4 regions of the Streptomyces fagopyri genome follow, and region 2 is predicted to be linked to each of the others. Evidence: riboswitches for the same ligand, from Rfam matches in the RefSeq annotation. Region 2 holds a riboswitch; each other region holds the start of a gene.
The links. A riboswitch is a leader RNA that binds a small molecule or an ion and turns the genes downstream of it on or off. The one in region 2 is predicted to bind S-adenosylmethionine.
Positions count from the first base shown of each region.

Region 1: it holds a riboswitch for S-adenosylmethionine, as region 2 does, so the genes downstream of both, GFH48_RS28785 (aminotransferase class V-fold PLP-dependent enzyme) here and GFH48_RS39860 (putative leader peptide) in region 2, are expected to answer to the same signal.
Region 3: it holds a riboswitch for S-adenosylmethionine, as region 2 does, so the genes downstream of both, thrC (threonine synthase) here and GFH48_RS39860 (putative leader peptide) in region 2, are expected to answer to the same signal.
Region 4: it holds a riboswitch for S-adenosylmethionine, as region 2 does, so the genes downstream of both, GFH48_RS40095 (putative leader peptide) here and GFH48_RS39860 (putative leader peptide) in region 2, are expected to answer to the same signal.

Region 1 is NZ_CP045643.1:6,669,770-6,673,973, reverse strand. It holds gene GFH48_RS28790 (Lrp/AsnC family transcriptional regulator) at 1-144, shown strand, start outside; gene GFH48_RS28785 (aminotransferase class V-fold PLP-dependent enzyme) at 345-1,706, opposite strand; SAM riboswitch class IV at 1,897-2,013, opposite strand; gene trpD (anthranilate phosphoribosyltransferase) at 2,256-3,320, opposite strand; gene qcrB (cytochrome bc1 complex cytochrome b subunit) at 3,462-4,204, opposite strand, start outside.
Region 2 is NZ_CP045643.1:290,479-294,682, forward strand. It holds gene GFH48_RS01330 (amino acid ABC transporter permease) at 1-911, opposite strand, end outside; SAM riboswitch class IV at 1,229-1,337, opposite strand; partial or broken gene GFH48_RS01335 (DUF1684 domain-containing protein) at 1,516-1,672, shown strand; SAM riboswitch class IV at 1,761-1,875, shown strand; gene GFH48_RS39860 (putative leader peptide) at 1,910-2,026, shown strand; gene GFH48_RS01340 (ABC transporter substrate-binding protein) at 2,246-3,865, shown strand; gene GFH48_RS01345 (ABC transporter permease) at 3,869-4,204, shown strand, end outside.
Region 3 is NZ_CP045643.1:5,148,950-5,153,153, forward strand. It holds gene GFH48_RS22225 (alpha,alpha-trehalose-phosphate synthase (UDP-forming)) at 1-272, opposite strand, end outside; gene GFH48_RS22230 (glucosyl-3-phosphoglycerate synthase) at 399-1,343, opposite strand; SAM riboswitch class I at 1,511-1,667, shown strand; gene thrC (threonine synthase) at 1,685-3,004, shown strand; gene GFH48_RS22240 (MoaD/ThiS family protein) at 3,132-3,407, shown strand; gene GFH48_RS22245 (cold-shock protein) at 3,862-4,068, shown strand.
Region 4 is NZ_CP045643.1:2,066,960-2,071,163, reverse strand. It holds gene GFH48_RS08855 (MarR family winged helix-turn-helix transcriptional regulator) at 20-547, opposite strand; gene GFH48_RS08850 (YceI family protein) at 677-1,192, shown strand; gene GFH48_RS08845 (glutathione S-transferase C-terminal domain-containing protein) at 1,304-2,083, opposite strand; gene GFH48_RS40095 (putative leader peptide) at 2,349-2,423, opposite strand; SAM riboswitch class IV at 2,460-2,606, opposite strand; partial or broken gene GFH48_RS08840 (F420-dependent methylene-tetrahydromethanopterin reductase) at 2,967-3,236, shown strand; partial or broken gene GFH48_RS08835 (RNA polymerase sigma factor) at 3,229-4,204, opposite strand, start outside.

The DNA.
Region 1 (4,204 bases), 6.4 Mb from region 2:
AAGGCCCACGACGACCTGGCGGACGTCATCCCGGGCAGCATCAGCAAGATCCCGGGGGTCGAGGGCACCGACACCCACGTCGCGTTCCGCACGTACTCGCAGCACGACCTCGAAGCCGCGTTCGCGATCGGCCTGGACTCCTGACCCACCGCGCGGCCTGAGGGCCACCGCTCGGGGCCACGGCCCGGGAGTCACCATCCGGGGGCCGCCCCCGGGCGCCCAGCGAGGGGCGCAGGCTGACGGGCGCGGCGGGCCACGTGACCGGCCACGCCACTCACCCGGTCCCCCACTCCACCCTGCCCCGCCTCATCCGCGCCGTGACGCGCCCTCCGCGGCCGCCGGTGTCAGACCGCGGGCACGCAGCGACCGCCCTCGGTCCGGTAGCGCCACTGCGCACCGTCGCGTACGAGCTCCTTCACGGCGCGCACGAAGCGCTCCACGTGCTCGTCCGGGGTGCCGGCTCCGAAGCTGACGCGGATCGCGTTGAGGGACTTCTCGCCGGGCGCGGCCTCGGGGGCCCCGCACTCGCCCTGGGTCTGCGGGTCGCTGCCGAGGAGCGTGCGCAGAAGCGGGTGCGCGCAGAAGAGACCGTCGCGCACCCCGATGCCGTACTCGGCGGAGAGCGCGGCCGCGAAGTGCGAGCTGTTCCACCCCTCGACGACGAACGAGATGACGCCGACCCGGGGCGCGTCGTCGCCGAACAGGGACAGCACGCGCACGGCGGGCACCTCGGCGAGCCCCTCCCGGACCGTGCGGATCAGGTGCCGCTCACGGTAGACGATCCGGTCGAAGCCCTCCTCGGTGAGCGCCTTGCAGGCGGCGGCGATGGAGTAGGCGCCGATGACGTTGGGGGACCCCGCCTCGTGCCGGGCCGCGCTCTCGTGCCACTCGACATCGACGCCGCCGTCCGCGCGCCGGGCGACCTTGCGGCTGGCGCCGCCGCCGGCGAGGTACGGCTCGGCCTCGCGCAGCCAGTCGGAGCGGCCGGCGAGGACTCCGGAACCGAAGGGCGCGTACAGCTTGTGCCCGGAGAAGGCGACCCAGTCGACGTCGAGGTCACGGACGGACACCGGCCGGTGCGGGGCGAGCTGGGCGGCGTCCAGGACGATCCGGGCGTCGTGGGCGTGCGCGGCGGCGGCGAGCTCGCGCACCGGCCACAGCTCACCGGTGACGTTCGAGGCGCCGGTGACGCAGACGAGGGCCGGTCCCCGGGGATCACGGCCGGCGAGGGCGCGCTCCAGGATCGCGACGGCCTCCCCCGGGCCGCGGGGCGCGTCGAGGTACGTGACCCGCGCGTCCTGCCACGGCAGCAGCGAGGCGTGGTGCTCGGTCTCGAACACGAAGACCTGGCATTCGGCCGGAAGGGCGGCGGCGAGCAGGTTGAGCGAGTCGGTCGTCGACCGGGTGAAGACGACCTGGTCGTCCTCGCGGCAGTCCAGGAACTCCGCGACGGTCACGCGGGCGTTCTCGAAGAGGTCGGTGGACAGCTGCGAGAGGTAGCCCGCCCCGCGGTGCACGCTGCCGTAGTACGGGGCGTACGCGGCGACGTCGTCCCAGACGCGCTGGAGGGCCGGGGCGCTGGCGGCGTAGTCGAGGGCGGCGTACGTGACCTCCCCGCCGGTGACGAGCGGGACGCTCACATCACGGCCCAGAACGGGCAGCGGGGCACATACGGACCGGTCGGCGGCAACGGTGGAGACAGACATGGCGCACTCCTGTGAGAGGCAGGCGAAAGCACCGCGCGAGCGGGGGCGTACGGAGGTACGCGCGGGCGGCTCGGCGCAGGTGAGGGTGAGAACAAGAAGGGGTGTGCGGAGGCGGGGCTCTACGCCCTAGCGCATTCGCTTGCTCACAGAGGGCTCCCTCGAACGACCAGGACCCCTGGGATTCTCGAGGGGTCCGCGCTTGCCGCAGACCTCGCTGCCTACGGCCTGGTCTTCACCCGGGGCACCCCGCCACGGACGGAGGGTTGCCGGACAGCCGGCCGGGGCCTGATGGCTGTCGCTCATGACCTGATACCGCATCCTGCCACACGATCTTGCCGACGCAACCCCAGCGTCCACATACCGGTACGCGCCCCAGCCGCGGCTACCCGGCCCGTCCGTACTCGGGGGCTGCCGCCCCCGGACCCCCGCATCGGCCTCACGGGCCGTGTCCCCGATCGCCGGACGGGTCGATGGTGCGAGCCCGCGCCGGCGATCTCCAGCCCGTCCGGCGTTCGAGGACGAGTCCTTCGGGCGGATGCCGTGGGCGGGCTACGCGTTGGTGGCCGTCACCCAGCGGTCCAGGACACCGCGCGCCGCCCCGGAGTCGATGGCCCCGGCCGTCTTCACCATCGCGACCCGGAGCTGGTCCACCAGGGACGCGTCCGTCGGGGACAGCGCCACCAGCGCGGCCGCCGCGTTCAGCACCACGGCGTCCCGTACCGGCCCCGTCTCACCGTCCAGGACACGGCGGGCGACCTCCGCGTTGTAGGAGGCGTCGGCACCCCGCAGGGCCTCCACGGGCACGAGGTCGAGCCCGACGTCCCGCGGATCGAACCGCTCCTCGGTCACCTTGCCGTCCCGCACGACCCAGACCCTCGACGTCGCCGTGGTGGTCAGCTCGTCCAGCCCGTCGTCACCGCGGAAGACCAGCGAGGAGTTGCCGCGCTCGGCGAAGACGCCTGCCATGATCGGCGCCATCCGGGCGTCCGCGACACCCACCGCCTGCGCCCTCACCCGCGCGGGGTTGGTCAGCGGGCCGAGGAAGTTGAAGACCGTCCGGATCCCCAACTGCCCGCGCGCCGCGGCGACATGACGCAGCGCCGGGTGGAACTTCACGGCGAAGCAGAAGGTGATCCCGGCCTCCTCGGCGACCTCGGCCACCCGCTTCGGCGTCAGCTCCAGGTTGACGCCGAGCTTTCCCAGCACGTCCGAGGCACCGGATGCCGAGGACGCGGCCCGGTTTCCGTGCTTGACGACCTTCGCGCCGGTCCCGGCCACCACGATCGACGACATCGTGGAGATGTTCACCGTCTTCGCGCCGTCACCGCCGGTGCCGACGATGTCGACGGTCTCGCCCGGGACCTCGATCACCTTGGCGTGCTCGTACATCGTGCGGACCAGGCCGGTGATCTCCTCGACCGTCTCGCCCTTGGCCCGCAGCGCCACCACGAAGCCGGCGATCTGCGCGTCCGTCGCCTCGCCGCTCATGATCCGGTCCATCGCCCAGGCCGTGTCGTCCGCGCTCTGGTCCCGGCCGTCGAGCAGGCCGTTCAGTACGGCGGGCCAGGAACGGCCCGCCGCGATGTCGCCTCCAGCGGGGGTCACAGCACTCATATGCCGCTCCTGGGTTCGTGGACAGGTACAAGCAGGGTCCACCCTATCCAGCCCCGGGCACGGCAAAGAGCCCCCGTCCGGGCAATGGACGGGGGCTCCTGCCGTGGCGATCAGTGGGACCGGTGAGAACCGGCCAAAGGATCAGTGGTGACCGTGGCCGCTCGTGATCTCCTCGTACTCCTCGACCGTGGGCTTGGGGATCTGGCTGTTCTCCCCGTAGAAGCCCTTGCTGAGCTTGGCCCGCAGTCGCTGCGCGCCGTTCACCTTGCGCTCCACACCGTTCTCGTCGACCACCGGGCCGATCTGGGCGGGCTGGTACTGCTCGTGCGCGGTGAGCGTGTGCAGGGCCTCCTGGCCGAGCGGCTCGTGCACCTCGATGAACTCACCGTGCGGCAGGCGCTTGATGATGCCCGACTCGCGGCCGTGCAGCACCTTCTCCTTGTCGCGGCGCTGGAGGCCGAGGCAGATCCGCTTGGTGGCGATGAAGACGAGCACCGGCACGACGAAGAACGCGATCCGGACGAACCAGGTGATCGAGTTGATCGACAGGTGGAAGTGCGTGGCCCAGATGTCGTTGCCGCCACCGACCAGCAGGACGAAGTACCAGCTGATCCAGGCCGCGCCGAAGGCGGTACGGGTCGGGACGTTGCGCGGGCGGTCCAGGATGTGGTGCTCGCGCTTGTCGCCGGTGACCCAGGACTCGATGAACGGGTAGACCGCGATCGCGACCAGGACCAGCGGGAAGATCACCAGCGGGATGAACACACCCAGGACGAGCGTGTGACCCCAGAAGTTGATCTCCCAGCCCGGCATGACACGGATCAGGCCCTCGGAGAAGCCCATGTACCAGTCCGGCTGGGCGCCCGTGGACACCATGTCGGGAC
Region 2 (4,204 bases):
GTCGGCGGCAGGCCGCGGGTGGCACCGCGGGCGTAGTGCCGCTCGACGTAGAACTGGATGACGGAGACGACGCTGGTCAGGATCAGGTACCAGGCGGTGACAACCAGCAGCAGCGGCACGATGTCGCCGGGATAGGTGGCGCCCATCGTCTGCGCGGAGCCGAACAGGTCGAGCAGGGACACGTAGAAGACCAGCGAGGTGCCCTTGATCAGGCCGATGAGCTGGTTGACGTAGTTCGGGACGATCGAGCGCAGCGCCTGCGGGAAGACGATTCTCCGGAACTGGTAGCTCTTGGGCAGCCCGAGTGCCGCGGCCGCTTCGTGCTGGCCCTGGTCGACGGAGAGGATGCCGCCGCGGACCACCTCGGCCGCGTAGGCGGCCTCGTTGAGGCTGAGGCCGATGACGGCCACGACCATGTCGGTGCCGAGTCTCGACTCGTCGAAGGAGAAGAAGGCCGGCCCGAAGGGAATGCCGACGCTCAACGTCTTGTACAGGGCGCTGAAGTTGTAGAGGAAGATCAGCACCACGATGAGCGGGACGGAGCGCAGCGCCCAGACGTACGTCCAGCTGACCGCGCGCAGCACCGGGTTCTTCGAGAGGCGGCCCAATGCGAGCACGATCCCGCCGGCAAGACCCAACACCGCACTGTAGGCGGCGACTTCGAGGGTGATCGCCAGGCCGTCGAGGATGGTGGGGCGTAGAAACCAATAGTTCCAGCGGTCCCACTGGTAGAAGGGATTGGTGACCAGTCCGTGCACGAACTGGGCGACCAGGACGAGTACGACCGCGGTCGCGATCCAGCGTCCGGGGCGCCGCAGCGGCAGAACTCGCTGAGCGGTGAGGGGCTTTGACGGTTCATCGGCGGTGGACGTCTCGGGAAGCGTGACGGTAGCGCCAGGGGGTTCACTCACGGTGGGCTCCGGCTGGATCGGACGACACCCCGGATGGCACGGCGGCATGCGCCGGCGAGGCACCGGGGGCGGGGAGGACGACGGAAAACACCGCGGCGGCAGTGTTCGTCAGGAAGTACGGGGGCTGCGGAGAAGTGTCAGCCCCGACAGAGGGCGCGACCCGGGGCGGTACACAGCGCGCTGTTCACGCGGAGCAGATCGACGGCACGATCGGCGACCAGCAGATTCACGTACGGCGGTACGCAACCCTGGGAGCGGCGTGCGGCCGTCCTGGGAACTGCGTACATGACCTCACCGTCACCGTTCCGCCCCTGAGGGCCTCGCGCTTACCGAAACTTCATCGGCCGGGTCGTCACCTGGGGCACCCCACCGCGGTGGGAGGGTTGCCGGTCAGCAAGCCAGGGCTTGTCGCTGACGCTCATGACCGTTCTGGCCAGTAGTTAAGGCAACGGCCCGGACATTTGTCAACGCCGGTCCAGCAGGTGGAAAGGCCAGCGGGCAGTGTAGGCCGTCCGGTCCAGGATGCGAATGGCCGCTCCGCCGGCCGCCAGGACCTGGCAGCAGCCCGGTGGTGGTAGTCGATAGCATCGCGAGGTCGAGGTGGGCGGCCGACGGAAGGGCTGTCCTGGACTTCAACGCGCTGCGAACCTGCCTGCGCCTACACGGACATGGCCACCTGTCCGCTGCCCCCGGCCGTGGACCGGCTGCCGGTGGCGATCGAGGCCGGCCAGAGAATCCCCCTTGGGCGGAGCGGTTCCTGAGACGGACCCGGTGCCGGCCCGACCGGCCTTGCGGGGCCTCGCTCTGTGGCATTGACGTACGACAACAGCCCTCCGTACGATCCCCAACGGCATTGAGTGTCAGCGTCAAGCCCTGGCTTGCTGACCGGCAACCCTCCCGCGCGGTGGGGTGCTCCAGGTGAAAGCCCGGCGTGGATCATCGGCGATCCACGCAAGCGCGTGGCCCCATGAGCGGGGTCGGAGATGGGGAGGGGCAGCATGCGGCACAGCGGTGACCTGACAGCCTCCTTCGCCGTCGTCTCGGTGTTCTCCCGGTTCTCGCGTCGGCGCCACATCGATCTGAAGCGCTCGACCAGCTGTCTCTGTCAGGTCTGAGGAGCCTTCTTCCGGTCGGCTGACATCCGTCGGCGGCCTCGGCTCTCGTCCCTCCTCCCCCTGCCACCGATGTCGGTATCGGGGGCATCCACCTGACCGTCCCCCTCCGCGCAGCGCTCCCCCGTCGCCGGCGTCGCGCCGACCGGGGTCGAACGCCCATGTACGGCCGTGCCCAACTGGACACCCCGTGCCTGGTGACACGAGTTGGAGAAGCCTTCTGTGACCGCACTTCCGGATTTCAGAACCCCCCGATGGGCCACGCTGAGCGCCCTCCTCACCACCAGTGTCCTGCTGACCGCCTGCGGATCCAGCGGCGAAGGCTCCGATTCCGGCAGCGGCCGGGCAAAGTCCGGCGGCACCCTGACCTTCGCGGTGGGTTCGGACGCCGGCTGCGTCGACCCGCAGCAGGTCGCCAGCAACGAGACCATCTACTCGGTCCGCCAGATCGTGGACTCACTGACCGACCAGGACCCCGAGACCGGCAAGATCGTGCCGTGGCTGGCGAAGAGCTGGGACGTCAGCTCCGACGCCACGACGTTCACCTTCCATCTGCGCTCGGGCGTCACCTTCAGCGACCGCTCGAAGCTGACCGCGCAGGTGGTCAAGGACAACTTCGACGCGGTGCCGAAGCTCGGCGTCCTGGGAGCACTGGCCGAGGGTTACCTGAGCGGCGTCAAGAGCACCACCGTGATCGACCCGCTCACCGTCAAGGTGGCCTTCAAGCAACCCAACGCCCAATTTCTGCAGGCCACTTCCACGCACTCGCTGGGCATCGAGTCGTCGGCGAGCGTGAAGAAGACCCCGCAGCAGAGGTGCAGCGACGGAGTCGTCGGATCCGGACCGTTCGTGCTGAAGCAGTACGTGCAGAACCAATCGATCACCCTCGCCAGGCGCACCGGATACGCCTGGGGTTCCTCTTTGTGGAGCAAGAAGGGCGAGGCCTACCTCGACAAGCTGGTCTTCAAGGTCGTGCCGGAGGCGGGCGTACGGGCCGGCAGCCTCCAGTCCGGCCAGGTGGACGCCATCAGCAGTGTCGGCAAGGCCAACGAGGCAGGGCTCAGGGGCAGTCAGGTCGCTCTCCAGCGCCGGGCCAACCCGGGCGTGGTATTCGGCCTGGCCTTCAACAACTCCCGTCCAGCTCTCAAGGACGCCAGAGTGCGGCAGGCGATCCGGTACGCCATTGACCGGAAGCAGATCGCCGACACCGTTTTCCCGACCGGCACCCGGGCCGCGACCAGTGTGCTCGCGCACACGACGCCCGACTACACCAGCCTCGCCTCGAACCTCACCTTCGACGCGGCCAGGGCGAAGTCGCTGCTCGACCAGGCCGGTTGGAAGTCAGGCAGCGACGGTATCCGCACCAAGGGCAGCAGGAAACTCGGCCTGACCATCAACTGGATCCCCAATGCGGCCACCAACCAGCCCGCGCTGGAACTGATCCAGCAGCAGCTCAAGTCCGTCGGCATCGACGTCGTCCTCAAGCAGCTCCAGGTCACCCAGCTGGCCCCGACACTTCAGTCGGGCGACTACGACGCGGCCTGGAGCAACGTCACCCGGGCCGACCCGGACATCCTCCGCAGCTCCTTCTCCACTCAACTGGCCAACTTCTACCGCGTACCGGCCGGTGACCTGGACGCCGCACTGTCCGCACAAGCCGCGACCACGGACACCGCCAAGCGCAAACAGCTGGTGGCCCAGGCCCAGGAGTCGATCGTGCAGAACGCCTACTACGCGCCGGTGGTGGAACTGCAGACCCAGCTGGGCGTGTCGAAGAAGGTGCACGACCTGGACTTCGACGCCTCCAGCCGGATCCAGCTGCACGACACCTGGATCGGCTAGACCGTGCGCCGGTATGTGATCAAGCGGCTCGCGCAAGCGGTTGGGGTGCTGTGGGCGGCCTACACGGTGTCTTTCCTGGTGCTCGACTACCTGCCGGGCGATCCGGTGACGGCGATGGCCAGTGCCGGGATGGACTCGGGGCAGGTCGACCCGGAACAGATCGCCGTACTGCGGCACGAGTACGGCTTCGACAAGCCGGTGCTGGTGCAGTACGCGGAGTATCTCAGCCGGGCGGTGCGTGGGGACTTCGGCGACTCGGTGTCCACCGGCAGACCGGTGACCTCGACGCTGGCCGACGCGCTGCCGCAGACGCTCCAGCTGACCGGGGCCGCACTGCTG
Region 3 (4,204 bases), 4.9 Mb from region 2:
GCGTCCGCGTGCACCGCGGCGTCGATGTCCAGCATCCGCACGCCGTCCTCGCCCACTCCGCGCCGGACCGCCTCGCGGTCGCCTTCGCCGAGCGCCGAGCACACCCACAGGGCCCCCGCGTCCGGCCCGATCGCGGAGAGGCCCGAGACCAGCCCGCCCCCGCCGCGCCGGGCCTGGAGCGAGCCGTCCTCCAGCACCTCGTAGGAGATCGGACCGCGGTTGGACGCGACGAGGATCCGGTGGGTGCCGTGCGATGAAGCCGTCGAAGCCATGCCTCGAAACCTAGCCCGGCACCGAAACGCTCAAACGTTCCCGTCGGCCGTATGCGACGAAGGACACGGACCGCGGGACGGCGGGGCCGGTCGCGCCGCCCGCCGGCCCCTCACCAGGGGCCGGGCTCACGCGGCCCTGCGCTTCACGTACTCGGAGATTTCGGCCATCGGGGGGCGTTCCTCCGTGTCCACCGAGTACGTACGCGGCTCGAAACCGTCCTCGCCCCGCTCGAACTGGGTGAGGGACGGCCGGATGAGATGCCCGCGGGCCAGCCGGAGCTGCGCCGTGCGGTAGATCGCGGCGGACATCCGGCCCAGCGCCTGCCCGTCCTGGTGACGGTGCTTGCGCTCGCCGACGTCGACCTGGGCGAGCGCGTCGAGGCCCACCAGGTGCAGGGCGTCGACGAGCATGCCCAGTTCGACGCCGTAGCCGACGGGGAAGGGCAGCTGTTCCAGCAGCGAGCGGCGGGCCGCGTACTCACCGCCGAGCGGCTGGACGAAGCCGGCCAGCTGGGGCCAGTGCATGTTCAGCAGCGGGCGGGCCATGAGTTCCGTGACGCGACCGCCCTGGCCCGCGGCGCCGGCCAGCGGACGGTCGTACATCCCCTTGACGAGGTCCACGTCCGGCTCGGTGAGCAGCGGACCCACGATCCCGGAGACGAAGTCCGACGAGAACTCCCTCAGGTCCGCGTCGATGAAACAGACGATGTCCCCGCTCGTCACGAGGAGCGACCGCCACAGGACCTCGCCCTTGCCGGGCACGGCCGGGATGCGGGGCAGGATCTCGTCCCGGTGCACGACGCGCGCGCCCGCCGCGGCGGCGACCTCCGACGTGCGGTCGGTCGAACCCGAGTCGACGACGACGATCTCGTCGACGAGGGGCACCTGACGCATCAGGTCGTCGCGGATGACGGCGACGATCTCGCCGACCGTCTCCTCCTCGTTCAGCGCGGGCAGCACGACGCTCACCGTGGAGCCCGAGGCGCGTTTGGCGGACATGATTCCGTGCAGCGGACGATCGGCCACGGACCAGGAGCGTGTGCTCAGCCAGCGCTCGACTTCCTTCAGCACAGTCTGCGGCTCCTCACTGTCTGATCACCCGGTGTCCCCCGGTGTGATCCATCTCGCGGTTCGGACGACTATCTCAACTGTCCTGGCCTTCGGTTACAGTCTTGAACAACGCGGATGACCATCGCATGTCGTAGATCATCCCGAATTGAAGACCAACAACCGAATACCGCTCATCCAGAGGGGCAGAGGGATACGGCCCGATGAAGCCCCGGCAACCCTCCAGCCGGTCTCGTACCGATCATCGCTGATCGCGTCGCGGGGCTCCCGGCTCGGGAAGGTGCCAAATCCGTCTCACGGCGAAGTGCGTCGTGAGGAAGATGAGGAGAAAGGGCCTCGCCTCCATGGCTGCGCAGACTGTTGCAAGCACTCCGGACACCGTGACCTCCGCGAACCCGGCCGATTCCGCGCGATCCGTCGATCTGGGTCCCGCCGCCGCGCTCACCTGCCGCGAGTGCGGCCACCGGGTGCCGCTCGGCCCGGTCTTCGCCTGCGAGGAGTGTTTCGGACCGCTGGAGATCGCCTACGACTTCTCGGCCTACGAAACCGAGGAACTGCGGGCGCGCATCGAGGCGGGCCCCGCGAACATCTGGCGTTACGCGCCGCTGCTCCCCGTCCCGGCCGACGTCGCCGGCAAGCCGAACATCAACCCGGGCTGGACCAGGCTCGTCCAGGCGGACAACCTCGCCCGCGAGCTGGGTGTCGACCCCGGCCGGCTCTTCGTCAAGGACGACTCGGGCAACCCGACGCACTCCTTCAAGGATCGCGTCGTCGCCCAGGCCATCGAGGCGGCCCGTGCCTTCGGCTTCACCACCCTCTCCTGCTCCTCGACCGGCAACCTCGCCGGCGCGGTGGGTGCCGCCGCCGCCCGCGCCGGCTTCCGCTCCTGCGTGTTCATCCCGCACGACCTGGAGCAGGGCAAGGTCGTCATGGCCGCGGTCTACGGCGGCGAGCTCATCGGCATCGAGGGCAACTACGACGACGTGAACCGCTTCTGCTCCGAGCTGATCGGCGACCCGGCCGGTGAGGGCTGGGGCTTCGTCAACGTCAACCTGCGGCCGTACTACGCGGAGGGGTCCAAGACCCTCGCGTACGAGATCTGCGAGCAGCTCGGCTGGCGGCTGCCCGACCAGCTCGTCGTGCCGATCGCCTCGGGCTCCCAGCTGACCAAGGTCGACAAGGGGCTCCAGGAGCTGATCAAGCTCGGTCTCGTCGAGGACAAGCCCTACAAGATCTTCGGTGCGCAGGCCGAGGGCTGTTCGCCGGTGTCCGTCGCCTACAAGGCCGGTCACGACGTCGTACGGCCGCAGAAGCCGAACACCATCGCCAAGTCGCTCGCCATCGGCAACCCCGCGGACGGCCCGTACGTGCTGGACATCGCGCGGCGGACGGGCGGGGCGGTGGAGGACGTGAACGACGAGCAGGTGGTCGACGCGATCAGGCTGCTGGCGCGCACCGAGGGGATCTTCGCCGAGACCGCCGGTGGGGTGACGGTGGGCGTGGCCAAGAAGCTGATCGAGAACGGACTGCTCGACCCGACGCTCACCACGGTCGTGCTGAACACCGGTGACGGCCTCAAGACGCTGGACGCGGTGGCCGGTACGGGACTGACCGCGACCATCCGCCCCAGCCTGGACTCCTTCCGCGAGGCCGGCCTCGCGTAGCCGCCCGGCCGGGGAGGTCGTTCTCCGGCCACGGGCCCGTGGGAAGCCGGGCGCGCTGCTTCGCGCGCCGTGCCCCTGCCGGGGCGCTCCCCAGCCGTACCCCAGAATCCGACCGGGAGGTCATCGCATGAGCGTCAACGTCCGCATCCCCACCATCCTGCGCACCTACACCGGCGGCCGGTCCGAGGTGACCGCCGAGGGAGGGAACCTCGGCGAGGTGATCTCCGACCTGGAGAAGAACCACACGGGCATCGCCGCGCGCGTGCTGGACGACGAGGGCAAGCTGCGCCGGTTCGTCAACGTGTACGTCAACGACGACGACGTCCGCTTCGAGCAGGGCCTGGAGACGGCGACGCCGGACGGCGCCGGCGTGTCGATCATCCCGGCCGTCGCCGGAGGCTGACGGGCGGTTACCCACGGTGAGATCATTACCGTGGGTAATGCCAATCACCGAGAGTTCATCGAATTGCCCCCTCCGCGAGAGAAGCGGAGGGGGCAATTCTGTATGGTTGAGCACGGTACAGTTGGGGAACCGGCTTCGTTTTCCATGCCGGGTGCATATGAGTTCACGTCCGGCCTGCGGCAAGAAGTAGCCAAAATGCCCGGCGTTTTTGAGCCTTATGCGGCCTTTATAGGGCCCGAGTTGCCCTAAATATTCGCGAATTCTCCCTATATTCCCGATCGGCCGTGCCCAGAATTCTCGTCCGATTGACCTGTTGCAGACGGCAGTTGGACAGATACATTCAGCCGCGGTCGACGCGTTCCGGCGCACACCCCCAATCCGTTGGGGGGTGGAGGTCTGACCCGGGCCCGCGAAGTGCGGTCCTGTGCAAGGGCCAGTAATAGGGGAGTTAGGCATGGCTCAGGGCACCGTCAAGTGGTTCAACGCGGAGAAGGGGTACGGCTTCATCGCGGTCGACGGTGGTGCGGATGTTTTCGTCCACTACAGCGCGATTCAGATGGACGGCTACCGCACCCTGGAAGAGGGTCAGCGGGTCGATTTCGAGATCTCGCAGGGCCAGAAGGGGCCGCAGGCGGACATGGTCCGGCTCGCGACCGGCTGAAGCACGCGCCGACTGACTGTTCGACGTGACGAAGGGCTCGTATCCCTCTGGGGTGCGAGCCCTTCGGTATGCCCGTGGGCCGGTCGGGGGCCCGCCCGTGAGCCCTCCGCGGCCGGTCCGTGAACCCTCCGGAGCC
Region 4 (4,204 bases), 1.8 Mb from region 2:
CGGTCCCCGGGGCCGTCGCTCACGGTCCTGCCGGGCCGCCCGCCGCACGTGAACCGTCATGGGGGGCCTCTGGGGGCGGCAGCAAGTCGTGCAGCTGCTCGTACCGCTGCGCGCAGGCCGTTCGGGCGATGGCCTGCGAGACGGCGTCGGCCAGCGGGCGCGAGGACTCGCTCAGCAGCGTGCGCGCCTTGTCCGTGAGCGCCACCTCGATACCCCGTTTGTCCCCGCACGCCGAGCGCCGCGTGATCAGGCCCGCGTGCTGCAGACAGGCCACCTGATAGGTCAGCCGTGTCTTGGGGCGGCCCAGCAGTTCGGCGATCTGTGTCATGCGCAGGCTGGAGCCGGGCTGGTCGGCCAGCAGGCACAGCACCAGGAACTCGTCGTGCGAGACACCGAGGGCGTCCTTGACGTGAGCGCGCAACTGCTGCTCGATCGCCCCGGCCGCCGCCAACAGCCGCATCCAGGACCGCAGTTCGCTCGGCAGCAGGCCGTCGTCGGCCGCCTGCTCGTGTTCGGGCAGGTCAGCGGGGGCGAGGAAGTCGGCCATGGTGTCACAGTCTACCGGTTGTCCAAATTTGAAGAACGGGCTAGCCTGTGATCGTCCAAATTTGGATGACTCCTGGTTGTCCCACGGCCCGTGCGCCACCTCTCATCGTTAACCGTCTGGAGAACTCTCATGACCGTCGCCGTCGAAACCGGCCTGTGGCAGCTCGACCCCGCCCGCACCAGCGTCGTCATCCGGCACAAGACGATGTGGGGACTGGTGACGGTGAAGGGCGTCTTCGCCGCTGTCGCCGGGGAGGGCGAGGTGCGGTCCGACGGGACCGCCCACGGCACCGTCACCCTGGACGTGGCGTCCCTCGACACCAAGAACGGCAAGCGGGACAAGCACCTGCGCTCGGCCGACCTCTTCGACGCGGAACGGCACCCCACGATCACCTTCGCGGTGGACGACGCGGTGGTCGCCCAGGACGACACCGTCGCGGTGACCGGGCAGTTGACCGTGCGCGGCGTCACCAGGCCGCAGCCCGTCGTCGCCCGTGTCACCGCGGCGAGTGCCGAAGACGTCACCCTCGTCGCGGAGTTCACCGTGGACCGCGACCAGTTCGACATGGGCTGGAACCAGATGGGCATGCTCCGCGGCCTGACCACTGTCGTCAGCACCCTCGTCTTCACCCGCGTCAAGGGCTGAGCCGGCGGATCACCGCCCGCCGTCCGTGCGGCGGCGGGCAGTGGCCGTCCCGGGTCCGCGTTCTGCCGGGCAGGCGGACGACGGCGTCCGGCGAGAGAGTCTGACGAGCCGTCAGACCAGTTGCGTCGCCTCACGGAAGACCGGATGGGCGCCCAGTCGGCGGACGTAGTCCCGCAGACGGCCGTACGGGGAGAGCGCGTCCTCCGCGCCGAGGCGCGTGAGGGCCACCCACAGGTCGACGTCCGCGGCCGTCAACTCGCCACCCAGCACATGTGTCCGCGCGGCGAGCCGCTGATCCAGCGAACCGAGCGCGGCCGACCGTGCCGTCGGCGGGGCGTCCGGGGTGAGGCCGCGGTCCAGGAAGGCGCGGAACGTGTCGATGTCCGCGGCGAGGGACGGCGGATGCAGCCGGGGGAGCCCGGCGGCGTCGCGGCAGCCCGGAAGTTCACCGAGGTCGCGCAGGATGTCGGGGGTGTGGTTGCTGACGATGCGTCCGCTCCAGCGGTCGCACAGTGCCGGCGCGGTGAGCGGACCGTCGTAGTGGTGCCAGGTGGCCTCGTACGCCGCCCGCAGCGCGACGCGGGCGTCCGGTGTCCCGGAGGGCCCCGTCAGCAGCGTGGTGGTGACCGAGTCACGCAGTCCCAGCAGCCCGAGGGTGATCGAGACGCGCAGCGAGCGCGGACAGCCCTCGGAGAGGTACAGCTGATAGCGGTGCGGCGCGGGATAGAAGCCGCCGGCCGGACCGACACCGATGCGGCTGCGGATGCGGTGTCCACGCGAGGGTGCGGCGGCCCGGGGGGACGCGGCGGCGACCGCCCCCGTGGCGGGTGAGGCCGGGGCGCGGCGGGTGGAGGCGGGGGCGGCCGGACTGAGCGAGGCTGTCTCGGGCATGACTCTCCAGGGGGACGACGAAGCCCTGCCACCCGGGGCGGCAGCGGCGGGACGGGGTGACTGCGCTGACGTACCGTCCGGACCGCGGACCAGGGCGTGTCACGAAAGCCGCGGATGCCTCACGACTCCTGGTGCGCCCTCTCCCCGCACCGGGCGGAACCCCGGTCACGTCCGGTACACGGACTTCCGTCCGGCACGCCGAGAGCACGCACCGGACTCCGCGAGGCCCGCCCTCCGGGCGGCCGACGGGACTCTCCCCACCCGCCTAGCAGGCGCTGGAGACCCGCTGCAGATCGATGTGCAGGCGCCTGGTGAGACCGCTCGTGCCCTTTCCGGTCATTCCTGTCGCTCCCGTGTCCGGGGCTCGCGAGAGGCGAGACCACGCTTGCCCCACCGCTCCGGCGGGACCCGGTCGTCACCCGGGGCACCCCGTCGCGGTGGAAGGGTTGCCTGTCAGCGGGCCGGGGCCGATCAACCGCGACGCACGGAGGGAACCGGGCGAAGGGCGCTGACAATCGTGACCGTCCCCGTCAGTCTCGGTCCGCTCCGTGGGCTCGTCAAGAAGGCACCCGCGCGGTCTCACCACGTGGTCGTCCGGGCTTCCGAGCGTCGACACCCGTTCCTGGCCGTGCCTGACCCACGCCGGATCGGACCGGAGCAACTCCGGTGAGCACGAGGCCCCATGGGCCGGAACGGTGACGGTGACCGCGATGCACGCGGGCCAGGGGAAGACCGCCTCCCGCTCCCGTGGCCGAGCCGAGGCCGGCCGGGCCGCTGGATCGTCTCGGCGATCGTGCTGGCCCTGGTCGCCCAGATCGTCCACGGCCTGGCGACCCACCCGTTCTTCGAGTGGGACAGGTTCCAGTACTGGTTCCCGCGTCCCGACCGGCAGGCGTTCGCCGGCTCCCCGGCCACCGCCGCCGAGACGATCAACGACTTCGTGCAGGCCGACGCCTCCGACGGCTTCATCCTCGTCCCGCACATCACCCCCGGCGGCCTCGACGCCTTCGCCGACACCGTGGTCCCGCTGCTCCAGGAGCGCGGTGTGTTCCGTACGGAGTACGAGGGCACCACCCTCCACGACCACCTGGGCCTCGCCCACCCCGACACCGCGGGCACCCGGGGACGGCCGGGTCCGCCGGTGATCAGCTGACGTCGAGGTAGTCCCGGAGGGCCTCGGAGCGTGAGGGGTGACGCAGCTTGGACATCGTCTTGGACTCGATCTGGCGGATGCGCTCGCGTGTCACCCCGTACACCTGCCCTATCTCCTCCAGCGTGCGGGACTGGCCGTCCATGAGGCCGTAGCGCAGCGAGATGATTCCGGCCTCACGCGCGGTCATGTTCGCCAGGACGGCCTGGATGGCGTCCTTGAGGAGCAGGAAGGTGACCATGTCCGCCGGCGAGATGGTCTCGCTGTCCTCCAGTACGTCACCCAGTTCGGTACCGCCCTCCTCGCCGAGGGGGGTGTGGAGGGAGACCGGCTCCTTGGTGTAGTTCTCGATCTCGGTGATCTTCTCCACGGGCACGTCCAGCTTCCTCGCGAGTTCCTCCTGGGTCGGATCGGCCCCCGTGTCCTGGATGAACTCCCTGCGGACCTTGGCCATCCTGTTGATGACCTCGACCATGTGGACCGGAATGCGGATGGTCCGGCTCTGGTCCGCCAGAGCACGTGAGATCGCCTGCCGGATCCACCAGGTCGCGTAGGTCGAGAACTTGAACCCCCTGGCGTAGTCGAACTTCTCCACCGCGCGGATGAGACCCGTGTTGCCCTCCTGCACCAGGTCCAGGAAGAGCATCCCGCGCCTGCTGTAACGCTTGGCGATGGAGACGACCAGACGCAGGTTCGCCTCCACGAGATGGGACTTCGCCCGGTGCCCGTCAGCGGCCAGGATCTCCAGCTCCCGCCGGAACCCCGGGTCGATGCCCGGCTCCTCCAGGAGCCTGCGCTCGGCGAACAGGCCCGCCTCGATGCGCTTCGCCAGGTCCACCTCCTGCGCGGCGCCGAGCAGGGGGACCCGGGCGATCTGCTTGAGGTAGTCACGTACCTGATCGACCGAGGCACCGGAGGAGGTGAGCCGGGGACCGGGGGCGTCGTCGTCCTCCTCCGTGTGCGCCACGGGC